Regions from separate parts of the Planococcus maritimus genome, predicted to be linked through region 1. Evidence: riboswitches for the same ligand, from Rfam matches in the RefSeq annotation. Region 1 holds a riboswitch; the other holds the start of a gene.
The links. Region 1 has a riboswitch for FMN ahead of BBI11_RS09430 (ECF transporter S component). Riboswitches for the same ligand answer to the same signal wherever they lie in the genome.

Region 1 (3,887 bases):
TCTAGCAGCAGCGAGACTGAAAGTGACGATGCAGAATCGATGATGACAGCAGATGAGGCTCAAACAGAACAAACGGAACAATCCATTGATGAGCCTGAAGAGGCAGCCAGTATGGTTATAGAAGAACCGGAAGCCTTGCGTACAGCAGTGTATGAACAAGACCTAGCAGACGCTCAAATCCTCCGAATCGGCCTGGCTCAAAGAGGTTACGTAGTGCCGGTGAGTTTTATCATTCCAAAACAATCCGTTGATGAGACAGAACCGACTTCGCTCGAATTGTATGAAGCATTTGCGGAACAAATCGACGAATCAAAATTGGGCTTTGATGAGTATCATCCATATGAGGGAATCTTGCAGCAAGACGGTGCGATTATCAGCCATTTCCTCCCAGAGAATCATAATTATGACCAAGGATCGGCTGCTACCTTGCTGTATCTTCACAGTTTAGAAGAAACCTTCTTCGGCGAGGAGGAAATTCGCGTACTAAATGTCTCGGGAGAACCTGCGCAATTAGCACACGTGGGAATGGTTGAACCAATTCTTCCGGGAGTTCAAGGCCAAAGTTATTATTTGATCGCTTCGTCTACAGAAGACTGGTATTTGGCTCCATCTTACGGCTTGTCTGAAGCGAGCGTTGAAGATGCGCTCATCGCGCTTCAGCAAGCACCGAATGATGATTATCGTTCACCGGTACCGGATGGCATCGAATACGATGTGGACATGAATGGCACAAATGCCCTCGTGACATTCGAAGAGACCTTAGACCTTGAGTCACTAGAGGGAATAGAGGCGATGCGCTTAATCGAAAGCCTGGCGCTTACTGCACAGTCTTACGATGCCTCGCTGACAATAGTCAATACGGTCCAGTCCGAGTGGTCAGGCTTCGATTTTTCCGAAGAACTTGAATTGCCGGTTTCGCCCAACCGCATGGACTGGCCATAAAAATAAAAAGACAGCAATGTAAGCACTATGGTTTACATTGCTGTCTTTTTTTTATAAACTTAACTTGTATAAAAAAATATCGATTCATCTTCGGGGCAGGGTGCAATTCCCTACCGGCGGTAATTGGACGTTTCGGTCCATCAGCCCGCGAGCCGTAAAAAGCAGGATTTGGTGAAATTCCAAAGCCGACAGTATAGTCTGGATGGGAGAAGGTGAAGGTACGGACGCATGCCGTTTTTATATGGCGGACCGTTTATTTCAGTGTGCCTGACTCTCCCTTAAGTGATTATTACTTAAGGGATTTTTTGTGGCAACATGCGTTTCGAACCTTTCTTCTGGTGAATCACGACAAGGAGAGAGGAACATGAAGAACAAAAAATTGCAATCGATGATTGTCATCGGTATGCTGAGCAGCATCTCATTTGTGTTGATGCTATTCAATTTTCCACTGCCGGCCTTGCCTGCATTTTTGAAAGTGGATTTCAGTGATGTGCCTGCGCTGATAGCAGCGATCACGATGGGACCAGTTGCTGGTGTTTTAGTAGCATTCTTTAAAAACGTATTGGACTGGATCTTTTCAGGGAGTCCGACTGGTGTGCCTGTAGGGCATATGGCGAACTTTGCGACGAGCCTATTGTTCATTTTGCCGGTCTATGCGATCTATCGCAAAGTATCTACTAAAAAAGGAATCGCATTCGGCTTGGTGATCGGTACATTTTCTATGGCCATCGGCATGAGTTTGTTGAATTACTTCGTTTTCCTGCCGATGTATACGTATTTCCTCAACATGCCTGAACAAACAGGCAATGCCTTGTATACAACGATTGTGCTCGGCATCTTGCCGTTTAACTTGATCAAAGGTCTTGCGCTTACGACGGTTATTTTATTGATCTTCGGCAGCATGCATACCTGGATTGAAAAACAACGTTCCTATTATTTATCATAAAAAAAAGCGGTTGGAAGATTCATCTTCCAACCGCTTTTTCTATTGATCCATACGCTAATCAGTCTTCGTATTTAAGTGGATCTCCTTCAAATGCCTCGTCTGCCACCTTGATGGAATCGGTCGGGCATCCTTCAAATGCGTCTTCCATATCTTCCATTAGCTCATCTGGCACTTGTTCAGTCCCCGTGTTATCATCAAGAATAACGAAGGCGATGCCCTCATCATCATAATCGTAAATGTCTGGTGCTGCTGCTCCGCAAGCTCCGCATGCGATACACGTATCTTTATCAACAATGGTATATTTAGCCATTCTAGTTCCTCTCCTTTATCTCCGAACAAGTTCAGTTATACTATCGTGTTTATTCTATAGATGTTTTATATTTTTTTCAACCCAAAACCGCCGGGAGGTTTATTCAGTGCGATTCGATGAAGTCGTTTTAGCAATCATGAAAGCGGTAGACGGTCAACGGACCGTTTCTTCCCCTTATCATTTAATTAAAGGAAAGAAATCAGGTCAAACGATTCAAGACATCGGCTATTTCGGCCTGCATCCTTATTTTGCCGTGCTTCCGAAACTGGACAAAAAAGACTACCTGGACTCTATTGAGAGGCTGCAGGCGCAAGGGCTATTGGTGCCGGATGACAATAGCATTCAGCTTCATCAATCTGCCATCGACTTAAAATTGCCGACTACACCATTAAATGGCTGGAAATACAGGGGCAATGAGAGGCGTTTTTTTTCGCGTTTATCTTTGATAGTGCAAACAATGTCCAATTTTATGCAAGACCATAAACGTTTTGATCCGGTGGTGACAGATGAAGCGGTGCAGTCCTGGACCAAGTCTTATTTACACCGAATCGATTTTCGTTCACCGGAGGTCCAAGCCGTTTTCAAGCTTCAAATTGAAGTCAGCTTGGCGTTAGCAAAGACTGACGAAATGCATAAAGATATTTTGATGGCGCGACTGTCTGGGTATGGGGTCGGTGGGCTTACTTGGGACCAACTGGCAGCAAAACATCACCGACTGCCAATTGATATGAAAATTGCAGCAGTCGCAGCTTTACATGCTTGGCTAGATGTCCTAGAAGGCATGGAATACCCATTGTTAACAGGACTACTCGAAGGCATCGTGCAGAAATCCGCTTTGACGGAATCGGCTAAGCGAACACAAAACCTATACGAACGTGGATTCTCACTGAGCCAAATAGCAGAACTCAGGCAATTGAAGACCAGCACAATTGAAGACCATTTCGTTGAGTTGGCGATGAATGACCCGGCCTTTAGCCCAGCTTCATTTATGGATGACGAGTTATTTGAATCGATCCGTCGAATCAGCAAAGAAATGAAGACAATGCGCCTGCGGGATATTAAAGAGCGCTTGCCGGACGCGAGTTATTTCCAAATCCGCCTTGCATTGGCAGTGAGAGGAGAAGCTATATGAATCTTGAAAAATTGCTATATGAGGCATATGGCTATACAGAGTTCCGCCCTGGCCAAAAACAAGTGATTGAACAAGTGTTGTCTGGACGCGATGTTTTGGCGCTGTTGCCGACTGGAATGGGCAAATCCCTATGTTATCAATTGCCCGGAAAAGTGCTGCCAGGAGCTATCGTCATCGTCTCGCCGCTGTTATCGCTTATGCAAGACCAAGTAGCCCAATTAAAGAAAATGGGGGAAAAATCGGTTGTCGCTATCAATTCCTTTATGAAAGCGGAAGATCGTGAAAAGGTTTGGAATACACTCAGCAATTACAAATTTATCTTCGTCGCGCCTGAAATGCTTGTGCAGCCTTTTGTGCTTGATAAATTGAAAGCACTAGGCATCTCTTTGCTCGTTGCGGATGAAGCGCATTGCATCTCTCAATGGGGGTTTGATTTCCGTCCGGACTACCTGCGCATTGCCGAAGTATTGCCCAAACTTGGCAATCCTCAAACTCTGGCACTAACCGCTACAGCGACCGACAAAGTGACCCATGAAATCAAGCAGTACTTGAAATTA
Region 2 (3,887 bases), 1.5 Mb from region 1:
GAAGAAGGGCCGCTACATTTGTTCGAAATGGGTGAAGGCGGCAACGGAGCGCAAGTGATTGTCGAACATAACGCCGATTTACCAGCCGGCCAACAAGGCTTCGGTACGGTCCACCATGCTGCCTTCCGCGTAGCGGACCGAAAAGCATTGGATGAATGGATCAGCCATATGCAGAAAATTGGATTCTCAACGTCCGGCTATGTCGACCGTTTCTTCTTTGAATCATTGTATGCACGAGTCGCTCCTGGATTATTGTTTGAATGGGCAACGGATGGCCCCGGCTTTATGGGTGATGAGCCATACGAAACACTGGGCGAGAAACTGTCGCTGCCGCCATTTTTGGAGCCGAAACGAGAACAGATTGAATCCAGCGTGCGCCCGATCGATACTGTGCGCAGTATAAAAGCCATCGAAAAAGAATACCTATAAGAAATATTCGGCGCTGCTCATACGGGGCAGTGCTTTTTTATGTGAAAAAAGGGCGAGTGGCCAAAAATCTGAAATAATGGGACAATTTTGGGAACTTATCCCACTTCTCTTCGTATGTATAAATAACACGCGAAAAGGGGAGAAGAACGATGCCGAAATGCCAAAATTGCGGAACGACATGGACTTGGGTGCAGTGTGTTTGCCGACTGGTCACACTCGGGGATAGCTTGACTTGCCCATCTTGCAGGCAAGATCAATTCTTAACGGTAAAAGCACGTAAAAAGACAAGTTTGTTTGTCTTTATTGCGCCTCTTCTCATGTTCATTTCCGTCGCTTTTGGCATTGAGCCGTTCGCTTCCCTTGCCTTATTCCTCGCAACTTTCCTAGTGGTTCTGGGCATCTTTCCGTTTTTGATCGAATTGACAGACGAACGCGGGCCGATGTGGTGAATAGTCCTTTGTCTAGTGTTTCACTGGGAAATGAACCAAAGCCCCTCAGATAGGGATTCTTTTCTGGACAGCACATGATGCTTGCGCTAAACTTACAGATAATCATCTATAGCGTTCTTCGGGGTCGGGTGAAATTCCCAATCGACGGTAACGGAGCAATCCGAAGCCCGTGAGCCTTTCGGGGCAGGATTTGGTGCAAGTCCAAAGCCGACAGTTAAAGTCTGGATGGGAGAAGAACCGTCAAACAGCCTACTAGCAATCGCTTAGGTTTCTTTGATATGCACTTTCAAGGCCCCCTTTCTTTTATGAAAGGGGCCTTTTTTGCATACTGTGGATGATCAACTGAATAGTATTCCTTCGGGGTCGGGTGAAATTCCCAATCGACGGTAACGGAGCAATCCGAAGCCCGTGAGCCTTTCGGGGCAGGATTTGGTGCAAGTCCAAAGCCGACAGTTAAAGTCTGGATGGGAGAAGGAAGAACACGGAAATTATAGAGCAATCTATAGTTCTATTTCCTATTGTCTTCTAACCCATTGGTTTATCAATGGGTTTTTATTATGTTGTGAAAGGCGTGATCAAGTGGATGATCAGCAAATCATGAAGCAAGCTTTGGATTTGGCGCAATCAGCCGCCGGACAGACTTCGCCTAATCCGCTTGTCGGGTCGGTCATTGTCAAAGAGGGCCGGATTATCGGCATGGGCGCGCATCTGAAAGCGGGGCAGCCCCATGCAGAAATCCATGCGCTGAATATGGCAGGCGGTGAAGCGCAAGGCGCAGATTTGTATGTGACATTGGAGCCTTGCAGCCATCATGGCCGGACAGGCCCTTGCGCGGATGCGATTATTCGTGCCGGCATCCGCCGTGTCGTCGTCGCGGTGCTGGACCCGAACCCCCTCGTCTCAGGCCAAGGCATTCAAAAGCTTGAAGCCGCCGGGGTGATCGTAGAGACCGGCGTTTGCGAACAGCAAGCGGCGGAGTTGAACCGAATGTTCTTTACCTATATCCGCAAGAATCGGCCTTTTGTGACATTGAAACACGCCATTACCTTAGACGGCAAAATCGCGGTAACCGGTGGCCGTTCGGAAAAAATTACAGGGCCGGATGTTCAGCAAGACGTTCATAAACTGCGCTTGCTGCACGACGCCATTTTGGTCGGTGCACAGACTGTCGCACTCGACAACCCCCGCTTGACCAATCGGTTTGCCGACTCCCCGAGGCAGCCGATCCGTGTCGTATTGGATCGCCATTTACGTATCCCGATAGAGAGCCACGTTATTCAAGTACCTGATGCCCCTACTTGGATTATTGTTGGATCAGGGGTGGATATCGATAGCCGCGGAGCTTTTCCAGAGCACGTCGAAATCCTGCAGCTGGATACGCCCGATGTAGACATTGCCTCAGCATTGGAAGTGCTTGCTGCGCGCAAAGTTTTATCGGTACTGGTGGAAGGCGGCCAAAAAATCAACACCGCTTTCTTGCAAAGCGGTCAAGTAGATGAAATCGCAACGTATATCGCGCCAATCATTCTCGGCGACGAAGGAACGGTTTCCGTATTCGGTGATCTGCACGCCAGTTCAGCGTCGAACGGCGTCCGCTTGGAGACGCAGAAAGTTGAACGAATCGGAACGGATCTGAAGATCATCTCCACCTTAAAGGAGTGACACACATGTTTACAGGCATTATCGAAGAAAAGGGACAGCTCGCGGGCATTAAACGCGGCGCGTCCAGTATGGAAATGACGATACGTGCGCATGTCGTCTTAGAAGAAACAAAAATCGGCGACAGCATTTCAGTAGAAGGCGTGTGCTTAACCGTGACTTCAATGTCGAATGGCCGATTTACGGTGGATGTCATGCCGGAAACCTTTCACGGTACCACACTTTCGTCATTAAGTACCTCTAGCCCCGTCAACCTCGAGCGGGCGATGGCGGCGAACGGCCGTTTTGGTGGGCATCTTGTCGCTGGCCATATCGACGGGGTCGGCAAAATCTTGCGCAAGCGCCCTCAGGAAAATGCATTGTATATCGATATAGCAGCACCCGCTGAATTGCTTGCACAGTCTATTGTCAAAGGGTCTGTCGCGATCGATGGCGTCAGTTTGACGATTTTCGAGCTCAGCGAAAACCATTTGACCGTTTCGCTCATCCCCCATACAGCAGGGGAAACGACTTTAGGTAGCAAAAAAGTAGGCGATTCGGTCAATCTCGAAACCGATATGTTCGGGAAATACGTGCAGCGTTTTATGGAGCATGCGCCAAAACAACCGATGAACGCCGAGTATTTGCGGCGCCACGGATTTTAAAGGAGCAAACCGATGCGAAATACAATCGAAGAAGCAGTAAAGGATTTGCAGGCAGGAAAAGTTGTGATTCTAGTAGATGACGAGTCCAGGGAAAATGAAGGCGATTTTGTTTGTCTCGCGGAGCATGCGACGCCTGAAAACATCAACTTTATGGCAACGCACGGCCGGGGGCTCATCTGCACGCCGGTCTCACCGGATATCGCCTTGCGATTGAAACTCGATCAAATGGTCAGCCACAATACCGATCATCATGAAACGGCGTTTACTGTCAGTATTGACCATAAAGATGCCAAGACAGGAATCAGTGCATTTGAACGGTCGGACACCATTTTGAAGATGCTTGATACGAAAGCCGTGCCGCAAGATTTCAAACGGCCCGGGCATGTCTTTCCGCTCGTCGCGAAGTCAGGCGGCGTGTTCCAGCGCCAAGGCCATACAGAAGCATCCGTTGATTTGGCACGTCTATCCGGCAGTGAGCCGGCAGCAGTCATTTGCGAGATCATGAATGCGGATGGCACGATGTCGCGTATGCCTGATTTAGAAAAATTAGCGGATGCGCTGGAGTTGAAAATCATCACGATCGAAGACCTCTATGCGTATCGCGCGGAGAAAGACCCGATTCTCACAAGGGAATCGAGCGTACACATGCCGACAGATTTCGGCGAATTCCGGATGGTCGGCTATTCCAACCGGCTTGATACAGAAG

Region 2: it holds a riboswitch for FMN, as region 1 does, so the genes downstream of both, ribD (bifunctional diaminohydroxyphosphoribosylaminopyrimidine deaminase/5-amino-6-(5-phosphoribosylamino)uracil reductase RibD) here and BBI11_RS09430 (ECF transporter S component) in region 1, are expected to answer to the same signal.

What each region holds. Positions count from the first base shown of each region.
Region 1 is NZ_CP016538.2:1,863,765-1,867,651, reverse strand. It holds gene BBI11_RS09435 (hypothetical protein) at 1-942, shown strand, start outside; FMN riboswitch at 1,025-1,160, shown strand; gene BBI11_RS09430 (ECF transporter S component) at 1,307-1,888, shown strand; gene BBI11_RS09425 (ferredoxin) at 1,947-2,198, opposite strand; gene BBI11_RS09420 (YpbB family protein) at 2,305-3,330, shown strand; gene BBI11_RS09415 (RecQ family ATP-dependent DNA helicase) at 3,327-3,887, shown strand, end outside.
Region 2 is NZ_CP016538.2:409,960-413,846, forward strand. It holds gene BBI11_RS02190 (ring-cleaving dioxygenase) at 1-429, shown strand, start outside; gene BBI11_RS02195 (TIGR04104 family putative zinc finger protein) at 579-878, shown strand; FMN riboswitch at 989-1,119, shown strand; FMN riboswitch at 1,228-1,358, shown strand; gene ribD (bifunctional diaminohydroxyphosphoribosylaminopyrimidine deaminase/5-amino-6-(5-phosphoribosylamino)uracil reductase RibD) at 1,458-2,540, shown strand; gene ribE (riboflavin synthase) at 2,546-3,181, shown strand; gene BBI11_RS02210 (bifunctional 3,4-dihydroxy-2-butanone-4-phosphate synthase/GTP cyclohydrolase II) at 3,194-3,887, shown strand, end outside.